Regions from separate parts of the Vibrio campbellii CAIM 519 genome, predicted to be linked through region 3. Evidence: predicted binding sites of a transcription regulator. Region 3 holds the regulator's gene; each other region holds the start of a gene.
The links. Region 3 encodes PurR, which represses purine synthesis genes. Its sites were predicted from a motif close to TNANGNAAACGTTTNCNTNA; they were not measured.
Positions count from the first base shown of each region.

Region 1: a site for PurR is predicted at 7,490-7,509, ahead of metK (methionine adenosyltransferase). Genes of this name have one in related genera too.
Region 2: a site for PurR is predicted at 5,927-5,946, ahead of A8140_RS04755 (NupC/NupG family nucleoside CNT transporter). Genes of this name have one in related genera too.

Region 1 covers NZ_CP015863.1:2,816,221-2,826,174, forward strand. Annotated here, with positions in the region: gene mscS (small-conductance mechanosensitive channel MscS) at 1-761, opposite strand, end outside; gene fbaA (class II fructose-bisphosphate aldolase) at 1,222-2,298, opposite strand; gene A8140_RS13490 (phosphoglycerate kinase) at 2,451-3,611, opposite strand; gene epd (erythrose-4-phosphate dehydrogenase) at 3,765-4,802, opposite strand; gene A8140_RS13500 (hypothetical protein) at 5,001-5,237, shown strand; gene tkt (transketolase) at 5,288-7,297, opposite strand; gene metK (methionine adenosyltransferase) at 7,666-8,820, shown strand; gene A8140_RS13515 (DUF2189 domain-containing protein) at 9,102-9,899, shown strand.
Region 2 covers NZ_CP015863.1:968,377-978,330, reverse strand. Annotated here, with positions in the region: gene A8140_RS04780 (DUF3015 family protein) at 1-194, opposite strand, end outside; gene A8140_RS04775 (Lnb N-terminal periplasmic domain-containing protein) at 199-2,049, opposite strand; gene A8140_RS04770 (alpha/beta hydrolase) at 2,177-3,037, opposite strand; tRNA gene A8140_RS04765 (tRNA-Arg) at 3,226-3,302, opposite strand; gene folD (bifunctional methylenetetrahydrofolate dehydrogenase/methenyltetrahydrofolate cyclohydrolase FolD) at 3,507-4,367, shown strand; gene A8140_RS04755 (NupC/NupG family nucleoside CNT transporter) at 4,587-5,786, opposite strand; gene A8140_RS04750 (LysR family transcriptional regulator) at 6,022-6,966, opposite strand; gene A8140_RS04745 (lytic murein transglycosylase) at 7,038-8,009, opposite strand; gene A8140_RS04740 (YcgL domain-containing protein) at 8,058-8,339, opposite strand; gene minC (septum site-determining protein MinC) at 8,537-9,199, shown strand; gene minD (septum site-determining protein MinD) at 9,217-9,954, shown strand, end outside.
Region 3 covers NZ_CP015863.1:1,158,022-1,167,975, forward strand. Annotated here, with positions in the region: gene glgC (glucose-1-phosphate adenylyltransferase) at 1-566, shown strand, start outside; gene glgA (glycogen synthase GlgA) at 556-2,013, shown strand; gene A8140_RS05555 (alpha/beta fold hydrolase) at 2,137-2,940, shown strand; gene A8140_RS05560 (putative signal transducing protein) at 2,978-3,295, opposite strand; gene A8140_RS05565 (TVP38/TMEM64 family protein) at 3,295-3,984, opposite strand; gene A8140_RS05570 (TfoX/Sxy family DNA transformation protein) at 4,105-4,695, opposite strand; cyclic di-GMP riboswitch class I at 4,812-4,901, opposite strand; gene purR (HTH-type transcriptional repressor PurR) at 5,181-6,185, opposite strand; gene torD (molecular chaperone TorD) at 6,629-7,276, opposite strand; gene torR (two-component system response regulator TorR) at 7,510-8,223, shown strand; gene elyC (envelope biogenesis factor ElyC) at 8,330-9,136, opposite strand; gene cmoM (tRNA uridine 5-oxyacetic acid(34) methyltransferase CmoM) at 9,251-9,954, shown strand, end outside.

The DNA.
Region 1 (9,954 bases), 1.6 Mb from region 3:
TCCCAGTAGTCAGCTGTTTTACACCATGGACGAACCACGAAGTTAACTGAAGAATCTGCTAGTGCTAACACACCAATCGTCATGTCTGGATCTTTCAGGATACGAGGGTCTTTTTCTAGCGTTTCACGAATCACTTGTTTAGTTTGCTTAAGATCCGCTTTGTAAGAAACACCAATCACTAGATCCACACGACGCGTCGCGTGGCGAGAGTAGTTAGTGATTGCGCCGCCAATAACTGACGAGTTAGGTACAACAACCATTTTGTTGTCTGGTGTTTTTAGTACTGTTTGGAAGATTTGAATTGCTTCAACGCTACCTGCCACACCGCCGATTTCTACATAGTCGCCAGACTTAAATGGACGGAATGCAACAATTAATACACCCGCAGCGAAGTTAGATAGTGAGCCTTGCAGAGCAAGACCAACAGCAAGACCTGCCGCACCGATTACCGCAACTACAGATGCAGTTTGAACACCTACACGACCTAGTGCCGCGATAAGTACGATAACAAATAGAAGGTAACGAACTAGACCGTTGACGAATTCAACAACCGCTTTGTCCATCTTTTTCTTTTCAAGCACTTTTGAAACGCTGTTTGCTACCGCTTTAACGATAATGTTACCGATAAATAGGATCAGCAGTGCAGAGATGATGTTTACACCGTACTGAATAAGAAGATCTGAGTTGTTATTTAGCCATGTTTCAGCTTTGCTCAAACCATCCGTTAAAGAGGTATCGATACCCATCGATTCACCTGCCATATTCGTATCCTCAAAATAAAGATATATAAATCTAATTGCCGCTGGCTTATGAACCATGTTTTTTATAGGTTCTTATTCACAACAACATCCCTATTGTTTTCCTGAACACTGTCAGATTTTTGGCACAATATCTCAACACTGAAATTTTGCAAAGTCAGAGTTTCGCAAAGACCTACAAAACAAAGTGTTATCAGAGTTTTCTGATATCGTCATATTACAGAGTAAGCAATGGATTTACATTTCGCCACATTTTTTACTTGGTTTTATACCACTTGGTGCTGAAATGCGCTTGGTTTCGAAATTTGCACCAAAAACAGAAGGGATATGAAGTAAGGTGATCATATAGCAGTTGACCGAGTTATCAATTGCCACAAGAGAGAGAATCCGAATTGTCTCATTGGCTAGACATAAAAAAAAACCCGCTCTAAGAGCGGGTTTTTAAAAACTCAGGTAAGACGAATTATAGTACGTCTACTGCGTTTAGGTCAGCAAAAGCTTTCTCTAGACGAGCTACCATTGAAGCTTGACCAGCACGTAGCCATACGCGTGGATCGTAGTACTTCTTGTTTGGAGCGTCTTCGCCAGTTGGGTTACCGATTTGACCTTGTAGGTAATCGCGGTTGTCAGCTTCGTACTGACGGATACCATCCCAAGTTGCCCACTGTGTATCAGTATCGATGTTCATTTTGATAACACCGTAACCGATAGACTCTTGGATTTCTGCTTCAGTAGAACCAGAACCACCGTGGAACACGAAGTTTAGAGCGTTTGGTGCAATACCGAACTTCTCTGCACAGTATGCTTGAGAGTCACGTAGGATAGTTGGAGTTAGAACAACGTTACCTGGCTTGTAAACGCCGTGTACGTTACCGAAAGATGCTGCGATAGTGAAGCGGTGTGAAACAGCGCTTAGTTTCTCGTATGCGTAAGCAACGTCTTCTGGAGAAGTGTAAAGCTCAGATGCGTCCATATCAGAGTTATCAACGCCGTCTTCTTCACCACCAGTACAACCAAGTTCGATCTCGATTGTCATGTTCATTTTAGCCATGCGCTCTAGGTACTTAGCACATGTTTCGATGTTCTCTTCTAGAGACTCTTCAGAAAGGTCTAGCATGTGAGAAGAGAATAGAGGCTTACCAGTTTGAGCGAAGAACTCTTCACCAGCGTCTAGTAGACCGTCGATCCATGGTAGAAGTTTCTTAGCAGCGTGGTCAGTGTGTAGGATTACTGGCACACCGTAAGCTTCAGCTACAGCGTGAACGTATTTAGCACCAGCTACAGCGCCAAGGATTTGAGCACCTTGACCTTCAAGTTTAACGCCTTTACCAGCGAAGAAAGCTGCGCCGCCGTTAGAGAACTGAACAACAACTGGAGCTTTAACTTTTGCAGCTGCTTCAAGTACTGCGTTTACAGAATCAGTACCAACAACGTTTACTGCTGGAAGTGCAAAGTTGTTCTCTTTTGCTACTTCAAATACTTTCTGAACGTCATCGCCAGAGATAACACCTGGTTTTACGAAGTCGAAGATCTTAGACATGGATGTAATCCTATTTATCTGTCGTTTTATAAACAAAACTTGTTAAATTGAAAATCTTGCAAACGTTTGCTCACAACTGGAGCTATTTTAGCAGAGTTCCACTCTCGTTGCAGCAAACAAGAAAGCGGGAGAGGACTCCCGCTTTACTAATATTACTTAGCGCGTGCTTCTAGCATTTCAACTGCTGGAAGTACTTTACCTTCTACGAACTCAAGGAAAGCGCCGCCGCCAGTAGAGATGTAAGATACGTCAGCTTTGATACCGAACTTGTCGATAGCTGCTAGCGTGTCACCACCACCTGCAACAGAGAAACCTTCAGAAGCTGCGATAGCTTCAGAGATGCCTTTAGTACCAGCTTCGAAGTTCTTGAATTCGAATACGCCTACTGGACCGTTCCAAAGGATAGTCTTAGCGTTCTTAAGGATTTCTGCTAGTTCAGCAGTTGAATCTGGACCAAGGTCGAAGATCATGTCGTCGTCTTGTACTTCAGAAACGTGCTTGATTTCAGCTTCTGCGTTCTCATCGAATGCTTTCGCACATGCAACGTCAGTTGCTACTGGAATTGCACACTCGTCCATTAGCTTCTTAGCTGTTTCAACTAGGTCTGCTTCGTATAGCGACTTACCAACGTTGTGGCCAGCAGCTGCGATGAATGTGTTAGCAATACCACCGCCAACAACTAGTTGGTCAGCGATTTTAGATAGAGACTCAAGAACAGTTAGCTTAGTAGAAACTTTTGAACCACCTACGATAGCAACCATTGGACGAGCTGGCTTGTCCATTGCTTTGCCCAGTGCTTCTAGTTCGTTTGCTAGTAGAGGACCAGCACATGCTACGTCTGCGTGCATGCCTACACCGTGAGTAGATGCTTGTGCACGGTGAGCTGTACCGAATGCGTCCATTACGAAGATGTCACATAGAGAAGCGTATTGCTTAGATAGTTCTTCTTCGTTTTTCTTCTCGCCTTTGTTAAAGCGAACGTTTTCTAGAACAACGAGTTCACCAGCGTTTAGTTCTAGACCGTTTAGGTAGTCTTTCGCTAGTTTAACTTCGCAGTCTAGTGCATCGTTTAAGTAGTTAACTACTGGTTGTAGAGAGAACTCTTCAGCGTATTCACCTTCAGTTGGGCGACCTAGGTGAGAAGTAACCATAACTTTAGCGCCTGCTTCTAGACAGTGCTTAATAGTTGGAAGAGATGCGATGATACGTGCATCTGAAGTTACTTTACCGTCTTTTACTGGCACGTTTAGGTCAGCACGGATAAATACACGTTTACCTGCAAGATCCAGGTCAGTCATCTTGATTACAGACATGATGTGTCCTCTCAAATATTAAATAATTAAAGTTTTTAAAAACTCGGCAATCCTGCCAAGCCCGTTAATTCTTCAAACTGGTTACAGATATGGAGATACGTCAGATTTATTTCAAGGCTTAAAATAAAAAATTTCTCCATCGCCTCTTCACCATTATTGCTCCACTTGTGAAGAAGCTTGCATTGCTAAGGCGGTATCCAGCATCCGGTTAGCAAAGCCCCATTCGTTATCGCACCAAACGAGCATTTTAACGAGTTGCCCGTTACTCACTCTTGTCTGAGTTCCATCCACAATTGCACTATGGGGATCGTGGTTAAAGTCGATGGAAACGAGCGGCGATTCAGTATAGTCAACAATGTCACGTAATGTACACTGAGATGCGTTAACAATGGTTTGATTTACGTCATTAACTTTCACATTTGTACTAATTGTGACACTTAAATCCATCGCAGTGACGTTAACTGTCGGAACTCGAACCGAAATTGCTTCGAATTTGTTGGAAAATTTCGGGAAGATTCTTTCAATACCCTTATGCAACTTAGTATCGACAGGAATGATGGATTGACTGGCTGCACGCGTACGACGTAAATCATTGTGGTAAGCGTCGATAACTTGCTGATCGTTCATTGAAGAGTGAATCGTGGTGATGGTGCCAGACTCAATGCCAAAGGCCTCATCTAATACTTTGATGATAGGAACGATACAGTTGGTGGTACATGAACCGTTGGACACCACGCGGTGTTCATCTTTGAGGGTTTCGTGGTTCACACCGTAGATAATGGTGTTATCGAGATCGCTTGCGCCAGGATGTGAAAACAGAACTTTTTGCGCGCCAGCTTCAATATGAGCTTGGCCGTCTGCTTGTGAGCCAAAAACACCAGTACAATCGAGCACGATGTCGACTTCTAAGTCACGCCATGGCAAGAGTTCAATTTCAGCAAGGTGAAGGATTCTAATGGGATCGTATTCACTACTGTCGTGGTGAACATAGAGGTGTTCTTGGTCGTGCGAGATTTTCTTTCCGAAGCGGCCATGACTGGTGTCATATTGAAGAAGATGTGCCATCGCTTCGGGTTGCGCGAGTTCATTAACCGCCACAACTTTTATCTGCTGATGCTTACCGCTCTCATATACTGCTCGCAGTACATTACGACCGATACGTCCAAATCCATTGATCGCAACTTTTAGCATTTATCCTTCGCCTCACCAAAAATTTGTGTCACAGATAGTACCTGATACGGAGGCTAAGCGCATTAAGTAAGTGATCTCACTCGCGGTAAACTATCTTTTCACTTCCCGGAATATTCATATCACCAATATATTGAGTTCTGACGTTACATGTTTCGTTTGGCACTTTAGCTCCTTGTTTGACCACCAAAGGAAATGCGTATGTCAGGTTTTCCCGCTGCTCACTTTTGCAAGCGATGCAATAGAGAAACACCACACTCTGAAGTGCTGGTCCGTAAACCAAGTCGTTATGATACGGATAAATCAATTCTTGGAACGTTAAAGCTTTGGGCTCATACCCTGCTGAACGGCGGCCACTATTACGATATGGATCGCTATGTCACCTGCAAGGAATGTGGACACAAAGAGAAGGACAATTGGGGAAAAGAATTTGAATAGGCACAAAAAACCGAGCATTAACGCTCGGTTTTTCTTTTATCTTCGTAAGCTTACGCTAGCAGTTCTTTTGCTGTGTTCACTACGTTTTCTACAGTGAAACCAAACATTTCGAACAGTTGGTCAGCTGGTGCAGATTCACCGAATGTTGTCATACCGATGATGCGACCGTCGAAGCCAACGTACTTGTACCAGAAGTCAGCAATGCCCGCTTCTACAGCGATACGTGCCGTTACGTCTGATGGCAGTACTGACTCACGGTAAGCTGCGTCTTGCTTATCGAATGCATCTGTTGATGGCATTGAAACAACGCGCACTTTCTTACCTTCAGCGGTTAGTTGCTCAGCCGCTTTCACTGCTAGTTCAACTTCAGAACCTGTCGCAATAAGGATTAGCTCAGGTTTACCATCGCTGTCTTTCAGGATGTAAGCACCTTTCGCGATGTCCGCTACTTGCTCAGCAGTACGTTCTTGTTGCGCCAGGTTTTGACGAGAGAAGATAAGCGCCGATGGGCCATCTTTACGTTCGATCGCTAGTTTCCATGCTACTGCAGACTCAACTTGGTCACATGGACGCCACGTGCTCATGTTTGGAGTCAGACGTAGAGACGCCATTTGCTCAACTGGTTGGTGAGTTGGGCCATCTTCGCCAAGACCGATAGAGTCGTGCGTGTACACTTGGATGTTCTGAATCTTCATCAGAGCAGCCATACGCATAGCGTTACGTGCGTATTCCATGAACATCAGGAATGTTGCGCCGTAAGGAACAAAACCGCCGTGTAGCGCGATACCGTTCATGATCGCTGTCATACCGAATTCACGTACACCGTAGTGGATGTAGTTACCAGAGAAGTCGTTCGCTTCTTGAGACTTAGAACCAGACCACATGGTTAGGTTAGAAGGCGCTAGGTCAGCAGAGCCGCCCATGAATTCTGGAAGCATTTGACCAAACGCTTCTAATGCGTTTTGAGATGCTTTACGTGATGCGATGTTCGCTGGGTTTGCTTGAAGGTCAGCAATGATTTGGTTTGCTTTCTCTTCCCACTCAGCTGGAAGTTCGCCGTTTAGACGACGTTTAAGCTCTGCTGCTTCTGCTGGGTAAGCCGCTGCGTATGCTTCAAACTTAGCATTCCAAGCCGCTTCTTTTTCAGAACCTGCCGCTTTAGCATCCCACTCAGCGTATACGTCTGCAGGGATTTCAAATGCTGGGTGTTCCCAACCTAGGAATTCACGCGCTGCTGCGATTTCTTCCGCACCTAGTGGCGCACCGTGACAGTCGTGAGAACCTGATTTGTTTGGAGAACCAAAACCGATGATAGTTTTAGTACAGATAAGCGTAGGGCGTGGATCTGCTTTTGCCGCTTCGATTGCTGCGTTGATCGCTTCAGAATCGTGACCATCTACAGCAGGGATTACGTGCCAACCGTAAGATTCAAAACGCTTAGGCGTGTCGTCAGAGAACCAACCTTCAACGTGACCATCGATAGAGATGCCGTTGTCGTCCCAGAATGCGATCAGTTTGCCAAGGCCTAGTGTACCAGCAAGAGAACATGCCTCGTGCGAGATACCTTCCATCAGACAGCCGTCGCCCATGAATACGTAAGTGAAGTGGTCAACGATGTCGTGGCCTTCTTTGTTGAACTGAGCCGCCAACGCTTTCTCAGCCATCGCCATACCAACTGCGTTAGTGATGCCTTGACCTAGAGGACCCGTTGTTGTCTCGATACCAGGTGCGTAGCCGTACTCTGGGTGACCAGGAGTCTTAGAGTGAAGCTGACGGAAGTTCTTAAGATCGTCGATAGACAGCTCGTAACCACTCAGATGCAGTAGAGAGTAAATCAGCATAGAGCCGTGGCCGTTAGACAGTACGAAACGGTCGCGGTCAGCCCACTCTGGGTTAGCTGGGTTGTGGTTTAGGTGAGAACGCCAAAGAACTTCAGCGATATCAGCCATACCCATAGGTGCGCCTGGGTGGCCAGAGTTAGCTTGTTGAACACCATCCATGCTAAGAGCGCGGATTGCATTTGCGAGCTCTTTGTTTGAAAGAACGTTACGAGAAGACATGTCTGCTCCTGAGTGCATTAAGCGAATTGATAAAGGAATGTGGGCACATTAACCAAGAGTACTGGGTATAAAAGTGCGGGCAACATTCTCTCAAAGCCAAAATCTGACTGCAAACGTTTTACTCACCATTTTTGAGGTTTTAACTCAACCTTTTCGCACTTAATGGACCATTTATTAAAAATTCCCCCCATCAAAAGCAAACGATTGGGTAATAAGCTAGACGAATTCAAATAGAAAAAGAGCTTGTAATTCGACCGTGGGAAATTAAAATAGACGTCTAGATGTAGAAACACCTACAAACTGTATTGTATTTTTCGTGGCAAGCTTGCGTTAGTTAGCCATGAGTAAACCTTAAGATTGGAGCTATCATGGCTAAGCACCTGTTCACTTCTGAGTCGGTATCAGAAGGTCATCCAGATAAAATCGCAGACCAAATCTCTGACGCAGTTCTTGATGCAATTCTAGAGCAAGACCCAAAAGCACGTGTTGCTTGTGAGACTTACGTTAAAACCGGCATGGTTATGGTTGGTGGTGAAGTAACGACTTCTGCATGGGTTGATATCGAAGAAATCACTCGTGAAACTGTTCGTGAAATTGGTTACGTTCACTCTGATATGGGCTTTGATGCGAACTCGTGTGCGGTTCTAAACACCATCGGTAAGCAGTCTCCAGACATCAACCAAGGTGTTGATAAAGCAGACCCTAAAGAGCAAGGTGCGGGCGACCAAGGCATCATGTTTGGTTACGCAACTAACGAAACTGAAATCCTAATGCCAGCTCCAATTACTTACTCTCACCGTCTTGTTCAAAAACAAGCTGAAGTTCGTAAGAGCGGTAAACTAGATTTCCTTCGCCCAGATGCGAAATCTCAAGTCACGTTCCAATACGACCAAGGTAAGATTGTTGGTATCGATGCAGTTGTTCTTTCAACTCAGCACTGCGATTCAGTAACAACACCTGACCTACGTGAAGCAGTAATGGAAGAGATCATCAAGCCAGTATTGCCTTCAGAGTGGATCACTAAAGACACAAACTTCTTCATCAACCCAACCGGTCGTTTTGTTATCGGTGGCCCAATGGGTGACTGTGGTCTAACTGGTCGTAAAATCATCGTAGATACTTACGGCGGTGCAGCTCGTCACGGTGGCGGTGCATTCTCTGGTAAAGATCCATCGAAAGTAGACCGCTCAGCAGCTTACGCAGCACGTTACGTAGCGAAAAACATCGTAGCAGCTGGCATGGCTGACCGTTGTGAAATCCAACTTTCTTACGCAATCGGTGTTGCTGATCCAACGTCTATCATGGTTGAAACGTTCGGTACTGAAAAAGTATCTCACGACATCATCATTGAAGCGGTTCGTCAAAACTTCGACCTACGTCCATACGGTCTACAAGAAATGCTTAACCTGCTGCAACCAATCTACAAGCAGACAGCAGCATACGGTCACTTCGGTCGCGAAGAATTCCCATGGGAAGCAACTGATAAAGCTGAACTTCTACGTGACTTCGCTGGCATCAAGTAATCGAGCCACGCAAGAATCAATAAAGCCCTCGCCTCTGGCGGGGGCTTTTTGTTTCTCCCCTTCCTCTTCTCCCTCATTTGTACTGTGAACAAAAGTTCAGCAATTATTTGTAAATTGCCTCATCTCCGCCAATAGTTAACATAATGTTAAATGCACTTTTCGATGCATATAACGTAAAGAAAGATGATGCGGGCAAACGTGGCTAAAAGAGTCATGAAAAACGTCAGCCGTACATCTTTTATGGCCTAGGTGCCACCGTGGGACTAAATCAAGGAGGAGTTATGCCTCGTACCGTGAATCCATCCGACTTCCAAAATAAACGAAAGGAAGTCCCAGATAACGAATACGCCAGAACCATTCCATGCAACACTGTTAATCTTTCTGCACCATTTCATTGGCTCGCACAGGGCCTGCATGACTTCGTTCGCATGCCAATTATTAGTGCCTTTTACGGCATCTGCTTCATGGCCGCTGCGATTGGTATCGTGCTTCTGGTTCAATGGCAAGGCACGCACCTTGTCGTAATGCCGAGCTTGATTGTTTACATGCTAATCGGTCCATTTCTAGCACTCGGCTTATATGACGCAAGCTGGGAAAGAGAGCGTGGGCACAAACCAAGCTTATTCCACTCAATGAAAGCCATTGGGCGTAACTCGACCTCTCAATGGGCGTTCGCCGTATTGCTCGTAGTGTGTATGATTTTCTGGATGCGAATTGCTGCACTACTTCATGCGCTATACCCTTCTGTACAAGGTGCTCCACTGACTGAATTCTTACCTTTCTTAGTTATTGGTTCACTCGTTGGTTTTGTCCTGGCTTGCGTGGTCTTCAGCATTTCTGCTTTCTCCATCCCGCTGATGATGGAGCGCCGCGTTGATATGATGACCGCCGTTTTCACCAGCTTTAACGCGGTAAAATCCAACATTCCAGCGATGATTGTATGGGCTGCCATTATTTGTGGTGGTATCTTAATCGGCTTTGCGACGTACGGTATTGGTATGCTCTTCACCATGCCAATCCTAGGCTATGGTACATGGCATGCTTACCACGCGACGATAAAGAAAAAGCACACGCCTTAAAAGACTGATGCTATGATCCAGTCCTCGCAAACGCGGGGGCTTTTTTATTGGGTGA
Region 2 (9,954 bases), 190 kb from region 3:
TGAGATGATACCGCTGTAGTGCCTAAATCCCAAATAACGTTAGAGATAGCTGCTGCCGTTCCATTATCATTAAAAATCATTGCACCAATACCACAATGTGTCCACGGGTTAATATTTGATTTTCCTTCTTCAGCAAAAGTAGTGCCAGTAAGAAGAGTGGATACAGCAATTGCGCAAAGTGTTATTTTTTTCATTTTATTACCAGTACGTTGAAAATTTTATAGCATATTCAAAATCTTCATCATATTGAATCGACGTCCTAATATCGAAATTCTTACTTTCGAAAAAACGCTGATCCCATTTGAGGTAGTTTTTGTGTTCTGCTATTTTGGTTATGTCGAAGCCACTCCCAGCTTTTATGGAAGTAACCCAGTATGGTGCTATATTTAGCACTAAGCCTATCTCCGGACCAATACGGACGGTGCCGTGAGAGAGGTCCGAAAATAAAATTTCCCCAGCAAGAGCAGCATAGCCAGCTGAGTCATTTTCTAAATAAATACTTTTACCTAAAAATCCACTTACATACATATCCGAGCAATCAATACACGATAAGCTACTTGGTTTGTAGCCTGCATTTAAAGACCACGCATAGAAATCATCTTCGGCTAGTCCCGTCTGGGATACGTTCAAATTTAATACATTAAACAGGGTCAATTCTCTTACTGACCAGCTATGTTCCTGCTCCGTATATAATAGAGTCAAATCAAAGGTACTAAGCTCCGAAAAAGGTATACGAGCAGAATTGATGTTTAATAAGTCATAGTAATTTGCACGAAAACGTAAACTGATTCCTGAACCAAATGCGTCATTGTATCTTGTAGATACCTGAAACATCGCCGTATTTTGTGCTGTATGGGGTGGCAGCTTATTTGCTTGTTCCCAACTACTTTGCCCTGCAGGCAAACGAAAGCGCTCAGTTAATAGTTTTTCTCTTTTTGTCACTTCAGCTTCAGACAAACCACCATTTTTAACGTCTAGGAACGCGTAATAGTCATACATAAAGTCAATGACTCGTTTTACTTCATCATCATCAAGAGAAAGAAGTACGTTATGCTCTTCGCCAATTGGAAGAGCAATAATGCTCTCTACACTTTCTTTTTCATTAGCATTTAGCTGATTAAAGCGGCTATATAGCTTTTCCTGACGAGATTCATGATAGACAACGTTTTCTATATAACTATTCGTTTCAGGTTGATTGAGCATCATCACCAAATCGTAGGGCATCACCCAAATTTTATTTGGTGCCAAAAGGGGCCTTTCAATAACTAATTCTAAAAGCTTAGCAAGCTGGTAGCCGCAATTTTGTTTAAAGAAATAGTATGCCATGCTCGTATTGTCTAATTCCCACAAGTGTGCAAGTAGAAATATAACTTTTTCTTTGGGAAGATTAAGTTTGTATTCCCATAAGTCTCTAAGCTCTGTTTCGTTATATGCCAAATTTTGATGATGATACTTCTGGTTTGCAAAATGTCCCTGATACCCTCCGGTTATTCCTTTATAGATGTAGACAAGCTTATTATCCGACTCTGGAACCATCGCTCCGTAGCTGAACGTGTTGTCTAGTAACTCATTACCTTCACCTGAATTAAATTTGAGTAAAACGTGACCATACATTGAAGCAGGATTACCCAAATAACCACTCGCATAAACCACGCTGATACTATCAGTCATAAATGACCCTAGATACTGATTATATTCAGGACAATCTATTTCTGGGAATAAAATCTCTGGGACGACACGTTTTAGCCATATTTTCCTTGCAGGGAATTGACACTGGGTAATAGGTTCATCGATAAACGATTGAATCGTAGATTTTAACTCTTCTTCTGGGTTAAGTTTTCCAATCGGCGATAAGAAAAATGATGGACTTGTAACACTACTAAGAGTTTCAAAGAGCCCCTCTTCGTAGTGAATTAGTAAGTGCCATGTCGTCAGAGAGCTTATAGCTTCGAGATCATAGTTTTCTAAAGTTCCTTTTTGACCAGAAGAGGCGTTACTAGATGTAAAACAAAACACAAAGATTAAGATGGATATAATTAACTGTTTCAATAGGACCGAATTTACCGAATACATGCTTGATATAAAACTGAGCGCTTATAATAGCAAAACACGTTCGTTATTATCAATATTTTTCATGCTTATGGTGTTTTTATATCATTAAACGTATGGGTTGTGTTCATTGACAAACTTTGTTTTGGTCTTTTAGATCTGGCCATTGCCTTAGCTGACAAATAATCTTCTCTCGCCAGATAGGTGAGTCCCAAATAGTAATATGACCTTCTGTGTTAGTAATCCAAAGTTGCTTTGGAGATTGAGTGTGTGAATACAAAGCAAAAGCATGGCTTGAGCTTATAAGAGGATCCAGAGAACTGTGAGTTATTAGTACAGGGACATTATCTATCTGAGCAACATTAGCCAGTGGCGAATAATCATCAGTAACTAACATGCTAAGAGGATATTGAAATAGCCATGTAATCCAAGATTTACCAAGCGTTTCCTGCATTATTTTACGGTGTGAACTAAAGGTGCTGTCCAGTATTAGTCCCTGCGGTTTTTTTAATGTTGGAAGCTCAGCAACTAAATTAACGGCTACGGATGCGCCAAGGCTTTGCCCCCAAATAATAATCGGTAAATTAGTTGTGTTCTGAGTGAGTAATTCGTAATAGCCAGCTCTCGCATCTTCTTGTATCGAAGCGAAATCAGGCTCCCCATGAGAGAGACCGTAGCCACGATAGTCAATTATCATGACTTCCCACCCAATATCTGATAGCCAGTGGACATTTGCGATGTGATAGCTAAGATTTTGAGCATTACCATGTAAAAAAAAGACAGTACCTTGCTTTTCTTTATCTGTATGAACCCTCCAAGCGTGTAGCCTAGTACCATCCTGTGAGGAAAAAAATACATCGGTTTTAGAAAACTCGAATACTTCAGGTGACGATACCAGATTCTTTGACGGCCAAAAGAACAGGCTCTCACAACCTAGGAGCATTAAAGATATTAAGAAGTAGGCTGGAATCTTTACTCCACAAATCAAGCACTCACCTGTTATGTTTTCATATTATAACAACAAGTATTGTCACTAGTTTTAGAATATTCAATTTAGAATAATCCGCTCGGCTCAATCTTTAGAAGTTGCTGACACATAGAGTGCCCAGTATCAGATCTGGAACGAAAACGACAAAACCCCGACAACTCGAGGAGCTATCGGGGTTTCTGAATATATGGCACGCCCTGTAGGATTCGAACCTACGACCACATCCTTAGAAGGGACGTGCTCTATCCAGCTGAGCTAAGGGCGCGCTACAGGGAAAGGATTATACGAGTTCAAGCGCTTAAATCAACGGGTTTTCATAACATTCTGATCTGAATGCCTAAAAAAAGGGCACTAAAGCGATAAATGTTCAAAAACACCCCAAAGCAAACGTTTGCGTATGGATGTTAAATAGATTTTCTGCGACAATGCGCCGCAAATAATTTGCCTTCTCAATTTAAAAAGGAAAGTCATGACTGCTCAAAATATAGATGGAACTCTCATTTCCCAAACTGTTCGATCCGAAGTTGCAGCACGTGTGAAAGCTCGCGTTGAGGCTGGCCTTCGTGCTCCTGGTCTTGCAGTTATTCTAGTTGGTGAAGATCCAGCTTCTCAAGTTTACGTTGGCAGTAAGCGCCGTGCGTGTGAAGAAGTTGGCTTTGTCTCTAAGTCTTTTGACCTTCCTGCGACAACGTCGGAAGAAGAGTTGTTGGCACTTATCGATGAGTTGAACAACGACGCAGAAATCGATGGCATTCTTGTTCAGTTGCCACTTCCTGCTGGCATCGATGCAACGCACGTTCTTGAGCGTATTCACCCAGAAAAAGACGTGGATGGCTTCCACCCTTACAACGTTGGTCGTCTAGCACAGCGCATTCCTAAGCTTCGTTCTTGTACGCCAAAAGGCATTATTACGCTGCTTGATCGTTACAACATCGAGCTACGCGGTAAGCACGCGGTTGTGGTTGGCGCATCAAATATCGTTGGCCGCCCAATGACACTTGAGCTGCTTCTTGCTGGTTGTACAACGACAACTTGTCACCGCTTTACCAAAGACCTAGAAGGTCACGTTCGCCAAGCTGACCTTGTTGTGGTTGCTGTTGGTAAGCCAAACTTCATTCCTGGTGAGTGGATTAAGAAAGGCGCTGTTGTGGTCGATGTGGGCATCAACCGTCTTGAGTCGGGCAAGCTAGTAGGTGACGTGGAATACGACAAAGCACGTGAGAATGCGAGCTTCATTACACCAGTACCGGGCGGTGTTGGCCCAATGACGGTAGCAAGCTTGATTGAGAACACGATGCTGGCTTGCGAGCAATTCCATACGAAGAAGTAAAGAATTACGATACTGAAAGGGCTCCGCAAGGGGCCCTTTTTGTTTGGAGTAATAACCCCCTCTAACTCCCCCTTGAAAATGGGGAGGACCGGTCTGAGATCGTTTTTACCTATGAAATCACATCGCACATCATATTCATTGTCGACTGGTGCTTCACACTAAGCGCACTCAAGTCTAGTCCCCTCCCCTTTCTAAGGGGAGGGTTAGGGAGGGGTTCTGTTACAAACTCAAGATCACGCCAGCAATTGATGCACTCATCAAGTTCGCCATTACACCTGCTGCGATTGCGCGGAAGCCGTATTTCGAGATGAATGAACGCTTCTCTGGCACTAATGAACCTAGACCACCAATCAGCATTGCCATGGTTGAGATGTTTGCGAAACCACACAGTGCGAAGGTTACAATAGCTTGTGAGTGTGCGCTTAGCTGAGACTTCACTTCCATCAGTTGGATGAAGGCTACGAACTCGTTTACCACGATCTTGTTACCGATCAGGGAGCCAGCTACGATAGCTTCATTCCAAGGAATACCTAGCAACCATGCGATTGGTGCGAATAGGTAGCCAAGCACTAACTCGAAGCTTAGTTCCATACCGAATAGACCGCCGAACCAGCCTAGAATGCCGTTTAGCATCGCGATAACACTCACGAACGCCAATAGGGTTGCACCTACCGCCACTGCAATACGTAGACCAGACATTGCGCCGTCAGCCATTGCTTCAACCACGTTGGTTGCGCGTGGCATTTCTACTTGGTCTAGATCCATATCCTGTGCTGCGCTGTCTGTCTCTGGCATCATAATTTTTGCCATTAGAAGACCCGCTGGTGCTGACATGAATGCCGCTGCGATTAGGAAGTTAAGATCCACACCCAGTGATGCGTAACCCACTAGCGTGCCACCTGCAACCGATGCCAAACCACCAGTCATGACTGCGAAGAACTGAGAATCGCTCATGTGCTTCAGGTATGGCTTTACTACTAGCGGCGCTTCAATCATACCAACGAAGATGTTCGCTGTTGCAGATAGCGATTCTGCACGGCCTGTGCCTAGCAAACGCTGTAGACCACCACCGATTAGGTTGATCACTTTTGGCATTAGACCAATGTGGTACAAACCAGAAATCAGCGCTGAGAAGAAGACGATGATACCTAGTACATTAATCGCGAAGGTAAAGCCACCTGTTGCTAGGTTGCCAAATAGGAACGCGATGCCCTCTTGACCGTAGTTGATTAGGTTAGAAACCGCGCCAGTTACTGCGTTAAGCGCTTCTTTACCCGCTGGAACGTAAAGTACCAATAGCGCGAAGATTACTTGCAGAGCAAAAGCCAAAGACACCGTTCGTAGACGAATGTTCTTACGGTTAGTCGAAAGCAGCCATGCTACGAATAGGATGACTACGATACCAAGAATTGAGTTCATAAAATGAATCCGAAAAAGGGGGAACAGGAAAGGCGTCGGATTGTATAGAGCGTAAAAAATGCTGCAAGTTGGGGATGTTAACAGGCTGAAAATCTCACCAGCTTACTCTTTAACCAGCAAAATAACTCGTTGAATTAAATAAAGATAAACGTTTGCTTAAAGTTATTATTTCCAAATGGAAAAGATGTTTCTGGATTTGGAAAAACTTTGTGATTCAAATCACCTTATGTATTCCCTACTTAGGAATCGAAATATACGGCGCTAATCGCTGATCCCAATGGCAAGGAGAACCGATCTTCTGTTTGATGAATTCGATCACTGCTGAGATCTTTTTCGGCATATGCTGACGACTTGGGTACACCGCATAAAACGGCATGGACTGGCTGGCTTTCCAATCTGGTAGAAGCTGGATCAATTTGCCTGAGCGGAATTCATCCCCCAGCAAGTAAGTGGCTAAGTAAGCAATCCCCCACCCTGCGATTGCGGCATCACGCACCGCTTCTGCTAAATCGACTGAGTAGTTGCCAGAGACTTTCACGTTGAGCTCTTGCTCGCGATTGGTGAACGCCCAGCTGGTGTAGTCACGCTCCCAACTGCGGTAAATAAGGCAGTTATGCTGCGACAAGTCATTCGGTTCGGTTGGCGTATCGTGCTTGAGTAAATAATCCGGCGATGCGGCAACCACGAATTGGCAATCTGCTAGACGCTGAGCAATGTAGCCTTCTGGTAGGTGTTCATTATTGGTGATCCACAAATCCAAGCCTTCTTCGAGCATATCGACTTTGTAATCGAACAAATGCACTTCGACTTGCAGTTGCGGGTATTTCTCGCGAAGTTCTTGAATGGCAGGAATGATATGCAAGGTGCCAAAAGACTGCGACAAACCAAGACGAACCAAACCGGCGACTTCATCGCGCTGGCTTTCCATCTCTAACGTTGCACTGCTAACGGCTTGCACCACTTGCTCACAGTGGTGATAAAAGGTTTGCCCGGCTTCGGTTGGCGTGAAGCTGCGCGTGGTGCGTTGCACAAGCTTGATACCCAGTGAAGCTTCCAACTGGCTGAGCTGTTTACTAACGTGAGAAACAGACACGCCTAGGCTCTTTGCCGCAGCGGTAAAGTTCTTATGTTTGATCAACGCTGAGAAGATCACCATTTGTGCAGCACGTTCAGATAACACGCAAACCTCGTTTCAAATAGAGAAAACAAAGGGCTCCGAAGAGCCCCTTTTTATTCGTTTATACATTCAACCTAGAATGTGATGCGGTCAGCTAAGTGACTTACCGCCAGTGCGAAGTAGTAAGAGCGGTTCCACTTCATCAACACATTGTAGTTGTTGTACACCAAGTAAGTACGACCGTTCTCATCGTCTGGCATGATCAACCAAGCCTTGATGTCTTCGTCCAACTTAGGAAGTGAGCTGCCATCGTATTTGGTGATGCCAAGCTTGCTCCACTCTTGCAGATACTTACCTTTTTCCGCTTCGCGACCTTGCAGGTTATGGTCGATGCCGTGTGGCACTTTAACCTGACGACCCCAAGTGAACTTATCATCCCAGCCAGATTTACTTAGGTAGTTCGCAGTAGAAGCAAACACGTCCGCTTCTGATTGCCAGATGTCTTTCTTGCCGTCACCATTACCATCCGCGGCAAAGCGTAGGAATGAGCTTGGCATAAACTGACATTGACCCATCGCACCAGCCCAAGAACCTTTGAAATTCTCTAGCTCGATATGACCTTCATCTAGGATTTGTAGTGCCGCCATTGTTTCTTTACGGAAGAACTCTTCACGACGACCTTCAAATGCCATGGTCGATAACGCGTCGATCACGCGGAAGTTACCAGTGAACTTACCGAAGTTACTTTCTACGCCCCAAAGTGCAACGATAAAGCGCGGCTGCACGCCAAACTCATCGCCAATGCGTTTAAGTTCAGCGTAGTGTTCTTTATACAGTTGCTTCGCTTGCTTAACCTTCCACTCAGGTACCGCGCGAGGAATGTATTCGTCTAACGTCAGTTTCTTCTCAGGTTGGTTACGGTCAGCTTTGACTGCACGTGGTTTGTATTCCACATCAGCAAAAGCGGCATCGATCACCTGTTCGGAAATGCCTTTATCACGCGCTTCTGCACGCAATTTATTTAGGTATTCATCAAAGCCGTCGCTACTTGCAAAGGCTGAAGTGCACATACCAACGCTGAGCATTGCTGCCAGTATCTTTTTCATATCGCCCTCCTCGAGCGAGGCAGAATTCCCAGATGAAAAGCGGTGACGTTATTCGCCTTTCTGCTGGGCTTTTTGTTCTTTGTATTTTTCTAGTAGGTTTTCCGGCGGAGGCGGAACCTGTAGGAAGAAACCATCATTAATTAATGACGTTTTCACTTTCTCGACATCAACTTGTGCCAAAGTACGACCATCAAGTTTGATTGTCATCACCGGCATAGGCTTACCGAACATCTGCATTAACGTGTCAGGAACCTGTGAGAAATCATCCTTTTTCGGAATATAGAGATAAGTGCCTTCTTTTCTGGAGCTTTTATAAATAGAACAAAGCATGACGAGCCTTTTGTGCTGATTTACCCGCTTTGAGTGCGGATTTTGTTGAAAACGTAAAATTCTCGCAAACTTGATAGCAAATTTGAGATTAATTCACTTATTTGCCCGCTTGAGAACTTGCTGCGCTAAAGGATGAAATATAACATGACAGACCTAGTTTAAGGCAACGCTCTTTCAATAAAGGCAAGAAGTCCACGATGACCCATTCACCTGACCTTAAAGGTAGCAGTTTTACATTGTCAGTTTTACACCTTTCTGACAACGAGATCGCTAAGACTGTCGAATTTTTGCAAGAAAAGGTTTCTCAAGCACCCTCTTTCTTCGCATCCGCACCTCTGGTTATCAATATAGCAAAAGTAGAAGGCGATATTGATTTCACCGCACTTAAACAAGGCATCGCCGATGCAGGGTTTATTCCGGTTGGCGTGACTGGCTGTAAAGATAAGCGCGTTCAAAACCTTGCCTCAGAAGCGGGCTTCGCCATCATGTCTGCAAGCAAATCTCCAACTCAAGCACCAGCGAAAATTGCGCCGACCAAAATCGTTCGTACGCCGGTACGTTCTGGCCAGCAGATTTACGCCAAAGACGGTGACTTGGTTGTACTAGCACACGTAAGCGCTGGTGCAGAAGTGATTGCTGATGGCTCTATCCACATTCATGGCACCCTACGTGGACGCGCCATTGCTGGTGCGAGCGGCCAACAAGAAGCACGAATTATTTGTCACGATTTACAAGCTGAACTGGTTTCCATTGCAGGAGATTACTGGTTGAGCGATCAAATTGAGAGTGAGTATTGGCAAAAGAAAGTAATGATCAGTAAAGCCGAAGAATCATTACATCTAGAAACACTCACGATTTAGTCTAAAAAGGAAATAAAATGGCACGCATTATTGTAGTAACGTCTGGTAAAGGTGGCGTTGGTAAAACCACTTCAAGCGCAGCCATCGCCTCTGGTCTGGCTCTTAAGGGCAAAAAGACTGCGGTGATCGATTTTGATATCGGCTTGCGTAACCTCGATCTTATCATGGGCTGTGAACGCCGCGTGGTGTATGACTTTGTTAACGTCATCAACGGTGAAGCAACGCTTAACCAAGCGATGATCAAAGACAAGCGCACAGATAACCTATTCATTCTTCCAGCTTCTCAAACACGTGATAAAGACGCGCTAACCAAAGATGGCGTGCAACGTGTGTTCACTGAGTTGGATGAAATGGGCTTCGACTTCATCATCTGTGACTCTCCAGCAGGTATTGAGCAAGGTGCTCTGATGGCGCTGTACTACGCAGATGAAGCGATTGTAACGACAAACCCAGAAGTGTCTTCGGTACGTGACTCTGACCGTATCTTAGGTATTTTGGATTCTAAGTCTCTACGTGCTGAGCAAGGTCTTGAGCCAGTTAAGCAGCACCTACTACTGACGCGTTACAACCCTTCTCGCGTAACACAAGGTGAGATGCTAAGCGTTGAAGACGTAGAAGAGATCCTACACATTTCTCTACTGGGCGTAATTCCAGAAAGCCAAGCGGTACTGAATGCATCAAACAAAGGTGTGCCAGTGATCTTTGACGAGAACACAGATGCAGGCATGGCTTACTCTGATACGGTAGACCGCCTA
Region 3 (9,954 bases):
CTTCTCACGATTTTGGTAAAGACATCATTCCAAAGATGTTCCCACGTGGTGATGTGTTCGTTTACGACTTCAGTACTAACCGCATTACTGGCGAGAAAGAAGAAGTTTACTGGCGCGATGTGGGTACGATTGACGCGTACTGGCAAGCTCACATGGATCTGCTTGAGAAAGACGCAGCGTTCTCGCTATACAACCGAAAATGGCCACTGCACACTTACTACCCACCATTGCCACCTGCGACATTTACGGACTCTGACAATGGTCGAGTTCAAATCATTGACAGCTTAGTATGTAACGGCAGCTACGTGCGTGGCTCTCGTATCGAAAAATCGGTACTTGGCTTCCGCAGCAACATCGCTTCTGCGTGTGACATTAGCCAATGTATTTTGCTTGGTGACGTGAAAGTTGGAGAAGGTTGTGTACTTCGTCGCGTGATTGTAGATAAAGATGCGGATATTGCACCGGGTACGCAAATTGGTGTAAATCTACAAGAAGATAAGAAACACTACCATGTGTCAGATGATGGCATTGTTGTAATTCCAAAAGGAGCACGTGTTGGCTACTAACAATTTGTCTGTTCTGTTTGTAGCGTCTGAAGTCGAAGGACTGATCAAGAGTGGCGGCTTGGCTGATGTAGCCAAGGCACTGCCGGAAGCCCTTCAAAATCTTCAGCAAGATGTACGAATTTCTATACCAGCCTATACCGGCATTGAGCAGTTATCAGAGGCGGAAACCGTTCTTGAGACAGAGCTAACGAGTTGGCCTCATAACGCTTACCGTGTCCTAAAGCTAACGCTCGGCGACAATCCAGTTTACTTGATTGATTGCCCTCCGTATTTCAATCGTCCTTCCATGTATGCGGAAAATAACCAGGCTTATACCGACAACGGCGAGCGCTTTGCTTTTTTCAGCGCTGCTTGCCTTGATATGTTACCTAAGCTTGGTTTTCAACCAGATATTGTACATGCCAATGATTGGCATACTGGGTTAGTCCCATTCTTGTTAAAACATCGTTACGGTCACGACGCTTTATTTGCGAATACTCGCAGCGTTATCTCTATCCATAATGCGGTATTCAAAGGGGTATTTAGCTATGACGATGTTCAGTGTCTTCCTGAATTTCATTCCCGAAATGTACCAGACGCAGCGGTAAGCGCTACGCACATCACCATGCTTAAAGCGGGGGTGATGAACGCAGATAAAATAAATGCGGTCAGTCCAACTTATGCAGAAGAGCTTAAAACTGAGCTGGGAAGCCATGGTATGGCGTGGGAATTTCAGCAACGTGCTGGAGATTTGATTGGTATTCTTAATGGCTGCGATTACGGCACTTGGAACCCAGAAACCGATTCGAATTTACCGCTAAACTACAAAGCGAATCGACAAAGTATGGTTCGTGGTAAAAACGCATGTAAGAGGGCGCTGCAAGAACAACTGGGTCTTGAAGCGTCCGATTGTGCCATGTTTGGTATGGTGTGCCGCCTGACACAGCAAAAAGGGGTTCATTATCTGTTGCCGGCATTGGCTGATTTTCTAAAACACGATGTTCAGCTTGTTGTGGTTGGCACTGGCGATCCTATTCTGGCTGCGCAGTTACGAGATGTTGCCGCACAGTTTTCGGATAAGTTTGTTTTTGTTGAAGCTTATGACAACGAGCTCGCGCACTTGGTTGAGGCCGGCTCAGATTTCTTCTTAATGCCTTCTGAGTTTGAGCCTTGTGGTTTGAACCAAATCTACAGCATGGCCTATGGCACTTTGCCTATCGTTCGTGGGGTGGGGGGCTTAAAAGATAGCGTGAATGACTACGACGTAGATCCAACAGACGCAACGGGTTTTGTTTTTTATGAGCCGACGCCACAAGGATTGTTGCTTACCATGCTACGAGCATTATTGCTGTATGCACAAAATGTGAACGAAGTAAGGCGAGTACAACTGCATGCTATGCAAAAAGACTTTTGCTGGCGCAAAACGGCTGAAGAGTATTTGCAACTGTATAGAGCTGCGTTAAATTGACGCAAAATTTTTAGAAAGTGTAACGAAAGGCACCGAATTAGGTGCCTTTATTACTCTTGTCCTAATAGAGTGTGTTAGGATTTATTTATTCCTGTCCAAAAAGAATGTTTTTCATACTGATACATGACTCAGCCACTTTTATTCCACAAAACCTATTTACACCCTACTAGTAAAGAGTGGGTCGTTTTCGTTCATGGTGCTGGTGGCAGTTCTTCGATATGGTTTAAACAGATCAAGGCTTATAAGCAGCACTTCAACTTATTGCTGATTGATCTTCGAGGACACGGAAAATCCAATCAACTGCTTAAAGAGTTGATGACAAGCCGTTATACCTTTACGGCAGTCACCCAAGATATTTTAAAAGTCCTAGATCACCTTAAGATTCAGTCCGCGCACTTTGTCGGTATGTCTCTGGGGACCATCATTGTTCGTAACCTTGCCGAGCTGGCTTCAGAACGCGTACGCTCTATGGTTCTTGGCGGGGCGGTGACACGTTTGAATACACGCTCTCAAATCCTAGTGAGACTTGGTAACTTCGGTAAGCACATCCTGCCATACATGTGGCTGTATAAGTTATTTGCTTACATTGTGATGCCACAGAAGAACCAACGTGAATCGCGACATTTATTTATTCGCGAAGCAAAGAAGCTGTGCCAGAAAGAATTCAAACGTTGGTTTATTTTGGCTGCAGATGTGAACCCGTTGATGCGATATTTTAAAGATCGTGAGCTTCCAATCCCAACCCTATACTTGATGGGGGACAGAGATTATATGTTTATTAAACCTGTCAAAGAGATGGTTGCGGTACATAAGCTCAGCGTCTTGCGCGAAATTCCTGATTGTGGCCACGTGTGTAATGTGGAAAGACCAGACGACTTTAATCAGCATTCTATCGAGTTCATTAAGCAGCAAAGTCTTGCGGCTTAATAGATTTTTCAGTCAGACCCAAAGAGTAGGGGAGCCATTATGGCTCCCCTATTTGATATCCACATTGCCAGCATGCCCCAAACTGACCTTCATTTTGTTCTGAACATTGTGGGCATCGCCAATCTTGATAAGTTCGGTCCGCTTGTTGTCGATAATCTTCAACAATGGCTGACGCTTTCAACTCTTGCTCTGGATGTAAAAGCCAAACATACGGGTCTGTATCATCGCCAAATGGCAGTTCGCCTTTCAAGCCAAACATTCCCTCGCCTCTTACTTCACAAGCTATCTGTTCGGTTTTTAGAAGCTCGCAAACGATATGAGCTTCAGCAGGATTCTTGGCGACGTATATTTTCATTAAGCGTTTCCGTTTTGTACTTGAGCAGGGCGAACTTTATTCATAACCCATTTTGCGATGATTGGGAACAAACCAAGTAACGCAAATGACGCTAATACGGTCGGCGACACAATACCTGATAGGCTATCAATGGTGGCGAGTTGAGTACCAGCGTTTAAGTACACGGCAGTGCCTGGCAGCATACCGATTTGGCTGGTTAAGTAAAAACGCGCAATGGTCATCGGTGTTAACCCCATCAATAAGTTGATAAGGAAAAACGGAAAAACAGGAATCAAGCGCAGAGAAAACAGGTAAAAGGCACCATCTTTTTCAACGCCTTGGTTAATCGCACTCAGTTTACTCCCAAATTTGCTTTGTACCCATTCTCTCAATAGGTAACGGCTACTCAAGAAAGCAATCGTAGCGCCGATGGTGCTGGCAAAAGAAACCAACAATAAGCTAGTCCAAAAACCAAACAAAGCAGCACCGAGCAGGGTAACGACAGCTGCGCCTGGAATCGAAAACGCAGTGATGGCGATATAAGCAAAGAAATAGGTCGCGGCGGCGTATATGAAGTTTTGGTCAATAAAGCTATTTAACGCCTCTTGTTGTGCTTTTGCATTTTCTAGGGTTAGGTATTGGCCAAAATTTACACCTAAAAAGAGGATGGTCGCGACTAGGATCAGTCCTAAAATCATTTTCTTATTCATATCAATTGCTCCGTTTGGCTTCTTAAATAATAAGACAGAATGGAATAAGAAAAAATTTCAAAAAAAAACCGCAGCGTGAAAACTGCGGCTTTTACTCAATGTCATACTGATATGAACGCGCTACGGGAGAGCACTCATCAATTCTTCTCGGCGAGACTGAGGTACGACGCTCCAATGTGTACCGTTGATTGCGCCCTCTAGTGCCCACAACAACTCAAGGCTTACCGTTGAGGCATGCGTATCTTGGATTGCTTTGTAAGCGTTTAAGGCACCTTCTTCTTCTAGCTGCTCGACAGAGTCAATGCCTGCTTTCTTCAACATACGTTCAGTTGCTAGGCGAAGGTTCGGAAGGTCTTTCAATCGGTTAGGTTTGGTGCTCGCTTGTTGCTTTTTCTCTTGCTTAGCGGTCTCTAGAGATTGCTTTGCAACTTCAATCAAGCGATCGGTTGAATCCCATAGATCATTAGAAATCGCATAGTATTTCGTAACAACTGGGAAACCACGTTTTTTGTAGACGTACGGTTTTAGTCCTTGAGTCTCGAAGTCAGAAGATGTTTGTCGGTCAGCTCGAATGTGAAGTTGGTTGTTTACGACTAGCGCAAACATCGTTTCATCAGCGAAGAGCCCGAAGCCGCCAAACATTGAGCGCGACTTGATATTACCAAGTGCCTCAAACAGCTTCATTGAGTCTTTGAGTATCGGTTTATCCATGGTGTGTTATCTCGGTGTAATTAATATTACGCCACCAAAAATCAGGTCCGAGAGATTAGCAAATGCATGCAGACACAATGTCATTAAAGGGTAAACTCACTTAATGCATATTTGCCATCGGTAACCCCGCTACCTTCCATCTAATTCGATGGTTCAGGCCGGAGGCTTTGCGTCCCACCCTTTCGAATGGTTTGCCCTGTGCGTGACCATTTGAGAATACTTCGTATATTGAATTAACATCACGTTTCAAGTACCAAAGTGTGATCTTGGTTCAGTTAATAGTGCTATTTTGGTGTGTTTAGTTTCATATTTTGGACTGCTTAATTGCCATACTAAAGCTTGATGTAGGAAATGGGCTACAAGTGAGTTAAAACAGCAACTTATCTTAGCTTTTGATTGTATAAGCGATGTCGAATGTTTCAAAAAAGTTATTTTACGCAATAAAAAAGCGCCCCGAAGAGCGCTTTATAAAAATTGAGGTGAAATTAGTTCAATTTCTTAACTGTATTGCGAACTACGATCTCTGGCTGCATCTCAAACACACGCTTTTCGTGCTCTTTGTCTTTGATGCGCTCTAGTAGAATTTCAAACGCGTTTTTACCCACACGACGTTTCGGTTGGTGGATCGTTGTTAGCGGCGGTGAGAAGTACTCAGCAAGCTCAATGTTGTCGTAGCCGATAACGGAGATGTCATCTGGTACTTTGATGCCATTTTGTTGTAGACGGCTCATCAACCCTAACGCCATTGTATCGTTAAAGCAGAATACAGCAGTTGGGCGTTTTTCCATTGCAGTGATGTTGTCTGCAGCAAGTACTGCTGTATCACACTCGAAGTTACCTTCAAGAACCCAATCTTCGTTTATTGCAAGATTTGCTTCAGCCATTGCACGACGGTAGCCTGCGATACGCTCTTGGCACGCTGCCTTTTCAAAGTGGCCACTCAAACATGCGATGTCAGTATGACCGTTGTCGATCAGGTATTTCGTCGCGATGTAACCGCCTTCTTCTGAGTTATCAATGATCTTATCTGCCTGTGAGCTTTCTGGGCCCCAGTCCATTACCACTTTAGGAATGTCTGAATGGCGATCAAGCATCTCTTTTAGCTCTTCCGTCAAGTCAGAACACATTACTAGGATGCCGTCTACGCGTTTCTCAGCAAGCATGCGGATGTAGTCACGTTGTTTCTCGTAGATACCACCAGTGTTACATAAGATCAGTGTGTAACCTTGACGGTAACAGTAGCTTTCAACACCATCGATCACTTCAGAGAAGAATAGGTTGGTTGATTGAGTAACTAACATACCGATAGTACGAGTAGAGTTGCATTTCAAACTACGAGCAACAGCACTTGGCGCGTAATTGAGCTCATCCACTGCTTTCATTACTTTTTCTTGAGTGGTCTCTGCAACAAAGCGAGTTTTGTTAATTACGTGCGAAACTGTTGTGGTAGAAACGCCGGCTAAGCGAGCAACGTCTTTAATAGTGGCCATAAATGATGTCCTGTATCGAGCTACTGAATACCGTAGTGAAGACAACCATACGTTTAGGGTCTTGCGCAAACCGAGCAACTGCAGAAAGGGCATTGCTGAGATATTTGGCAGCGGTTGTTCCGAAATCGGTATAAAAATGTTTGTAGCAACATTTGTTGCTGAAACGCCTATTCCTGTCTTACATAAATGAGAAATAGGTCAGCAATCATGTTAAGAAAACACGAAAACCGCTATATTTCAGCGGTTTACATATAAATCATATTTAATCGTTTGCGCTCACATTTTAGACTGATGTGGGCAGACTGGCAATATTTTCAGCGGTTGTTTTGTGCCTTTGAGGTCACATTTTAACGGCTAAATTTGTTGGGTTTCTATGAGCCAGATTAAAAATAAACGAATAAAATAGGGAGCCTAAATAGCAGGCTCCCTAAAATAGGCGGCAATTATTCACCAAGAAGGTAGGTGCTGTCCAGTTTACAGAATGCAATTAATAGTTGCGCAACGCTAACATAGAAGCCAAATTCATCGAATTGCTTACATTTAGCAGCAAACTGAGGCAACCAAGTCATAAGGTGCTGCTGGATGAATTCGTTCTGTTTCTCGAACGCTTCTTCCATATGCTTTTCTTGCTCTAGTTCGTTTGAGCGAATGATCATGTTGCCTAAGAAATCCAGCTCTACCGCTAAGTGGTCTGCTGGTTCTTTAAGGTTTTCGTCTACCTGCACGCCAAAATCAGCCATCAGCTTTTCCATCTCTTCTGCTGGTTTATCATTTAGCAGGCCAGATTTACCGATGTACATAGAGGCGTAAGGCAGTGCGCCGTGTTTTTCTGTTTTAAGGAAAAGTTCGCAGAAGTCTGCAGCTAATTCTAGCTGAGCGTCTTCACGATCTTGTTGGCGGTTGAGTGCATCAACAAGGGTATCAACGGCTGGTTTCAGTGATTCATTTTCACCAAGGCCGGCTAAAAAGCTTCGAATTTCAACACTGTGGTAGGCTTCCAATTCATTTTCTGTCAGCTCTTTTGCGAACAGACTAGAAAACCACCAATAGATCTCGGCGCGTTTTTCGTTAAAAGCTTTCACTTCTTGCATTTTTTTGCTCCTGAATGATTCTCCCTTAAGTGTAAACAATTAAGATGAATAGCAGTAACTATAATTGTTATGCTTTGTGGGAAAATATTCGTAGTTATGTATGGCCGTAAATAAACTTGCTTTGAATCAATAAAATCGCAAAATCTTGCATTTTAATGGTTCCACGACTAGAAATGTTACTAGTTATGAATAGAATACGTCTTGGATAATAAAAAAGACAGAAAGTGGTGTAAATGAGCTATCACGTATTAGTCGTAGAAGATGATGTTGTAACTCGTAGTAAGCTTGCGGGCTATTTCCAAAACGAAGGCTACAAAGTCAGTGAAGCAGAAAGTGGCGCAGAGATGCGTGAAGTGCTGCAAGGTGGCGATGTAGATTTAATTATGCTGGATATTAACTTGCCCGGCGAAGACGGCCTGATGCTTACGCGTGAATTACGCAGCCAATCAGATATCGGCATCATATTAGTGACAGGACGCACGGATAGCATTGACAAAATCGTTGGCCTAGAAATGGGCGCAGACGATTATGTGACAAAGCCTTTTGAACTAAGGGAATTACTGGTTCGCGTTAAGAACTTGCTATGGCGCATCTCTGCGGCTCGCAACGGTTCTCAAAAAGCAGCCAGCGACACTAATGAAGAACACATTGTGCGCTTCGGTGAGTGGACGTTTGATATTCAACGTCGTGCTCTAAGCCGCAATGGTGAGCCAGTGAAACTAACGAAAGCAGAATATGAGCTGTTAGTTGCATTGTCTTCGTACCCAAATCAGGTACTTAGCCGTGAGCGTATTTTGAATATGATCAGCCACCGAGTGGATGCGCCAAACGATCGTACTATCGACGTTTTGATTCGCCGCATGCGAGCTAAGATGGAGTTTGACCCTAAGAACCCACAAATCTTTGTGACGGTTCACGGTGAAGGCTACATGTTCGCTGGTGACTAAATCATCGCAGTAAAGAAAAAGGAGAGCACTGGCTCTCCTTTTTTGTGTCTGTCATTTTTGTAGCGCAATCTGGCGTAAGATGCTTGCTAGCTATTAAACGCTGTTTCTATGGCTGCAATATTTCAGGATCTTCCATTTCAACCATTGGTGTTTGACCGACGTTGTCGCGCAGCTTTTGCCATAACCCACCAAGGTATTCATACCAGTAGAGTTCGGTTTGCTCTAGGTAGCGTGCTTTTGGTGCGTATTTCTGCCATGGCTGCTCGATGTCATCAATCGCCATAAAGTTCGTTGGTGCTGGGATTGGTTTAATACCCGCAGCGTTGAACTCATACAAAGCACGTTTCATGTGGCTAGCAGAAGTCACTAACACAATATCTTTTTGTTTTACGAAGGCTGCCGCTTGGCGTGCTTCTTCCCAGGTGTCTTTCGCGTCTTCCAACAAAATGATATCGGATTTGGCTACACCAAGAGAAAGCGCAACGTTCGCCATCATACGAGCATGGCTTATTTCAGAGCCGCCAGCGTAGCCAGACAGAATGAGTTTTGCACCTGGGTACATACGCAAAATACGAATGCCTTCGGTGAGTCGCATCAGTGATGTGCGACTTAATTGAGAAGTGGGTGGGATCTCATTGTCCACCACATGGCCGTTACCGAGCACCATGACATAGTCAACAGTACCAGAAACAGGTAAAAACGCTTTGTACTCGCGCTCAAGAGGCATTAACAGCTTGGTTGAAACAGGTTGAAAGGCAACAAGAAAAATGCCGACGAAAGAGAATAGAACGACAAAGCAGCCAGTTTTACGTTTTGTGGTAAAACTAATGAGAGCAAGACCTAACAAGCCTATGATTAACAATGCCGGAAGTGGCATAAGCAAGGCAGACATTACTTTTTTCAGCTCAAACATACGAAAATAGTCCGAAAAAACATCAATTGATTATAAAAATGAGGTTGACCCTCTTTATTCCTGCTTTCCTTGTGACAGAATAGCGGCACAATCCGATATGATAACCCAGCAGAAGTGACAGAAGACCGCAATTTCGACGATATCGCCCACAAATTTGCAAAAAATATTTACGGCTCCGATAAAGGGGAGATCCGTCAAATCATTGTGTGGGAAGATTTTCTACAGATTCTAAGTGAATTAGGCGCCGACCATCAAGCTCTACAAGTCCTTGATGCTGGTGGTGGTTTAGCACAAATGTCGCAAAAGCTTGCTAAGCTCGGACATCATGTCGCTTTATGTGATCTATCTTCGGAAATGCTGCAACTAGCGAAACAGGATATTGAAAAAAACGGTTTGCTTGAGCAGTATCGCCTGATTCATTCGCCTGTCCAATCCATTGGTGATCACATGGAAGCGCAGGTGGACCTTGTCATGTTCCATGCTGTCATGGAGTGGTTGGTAGACCCGAAAACCGCACTCGAAACCGTTTTGGAACAGGTCAAGCCGGGGGGCATCGCTTCGGTTATGTTCTATAACCACCACGGCTTAGTCTATAAAAATGTGGTTTGTGGCAACATTCCTCATGTTTTAGACGGCATGCCTCACCGAAAAAGATTTAAACTACAGCCACAAAAAGGCCTAAAACCCGAAGAGGTCTATCAATGGATAGAAGATTCTGGTTTTAGTATTTGTGGAAAATCTGGTATTCGTTCATTCAGTGATTACATAGGCAATATGGAATACATGGGCGATTACGAGTTTGAAGATGTGTTGGCGCT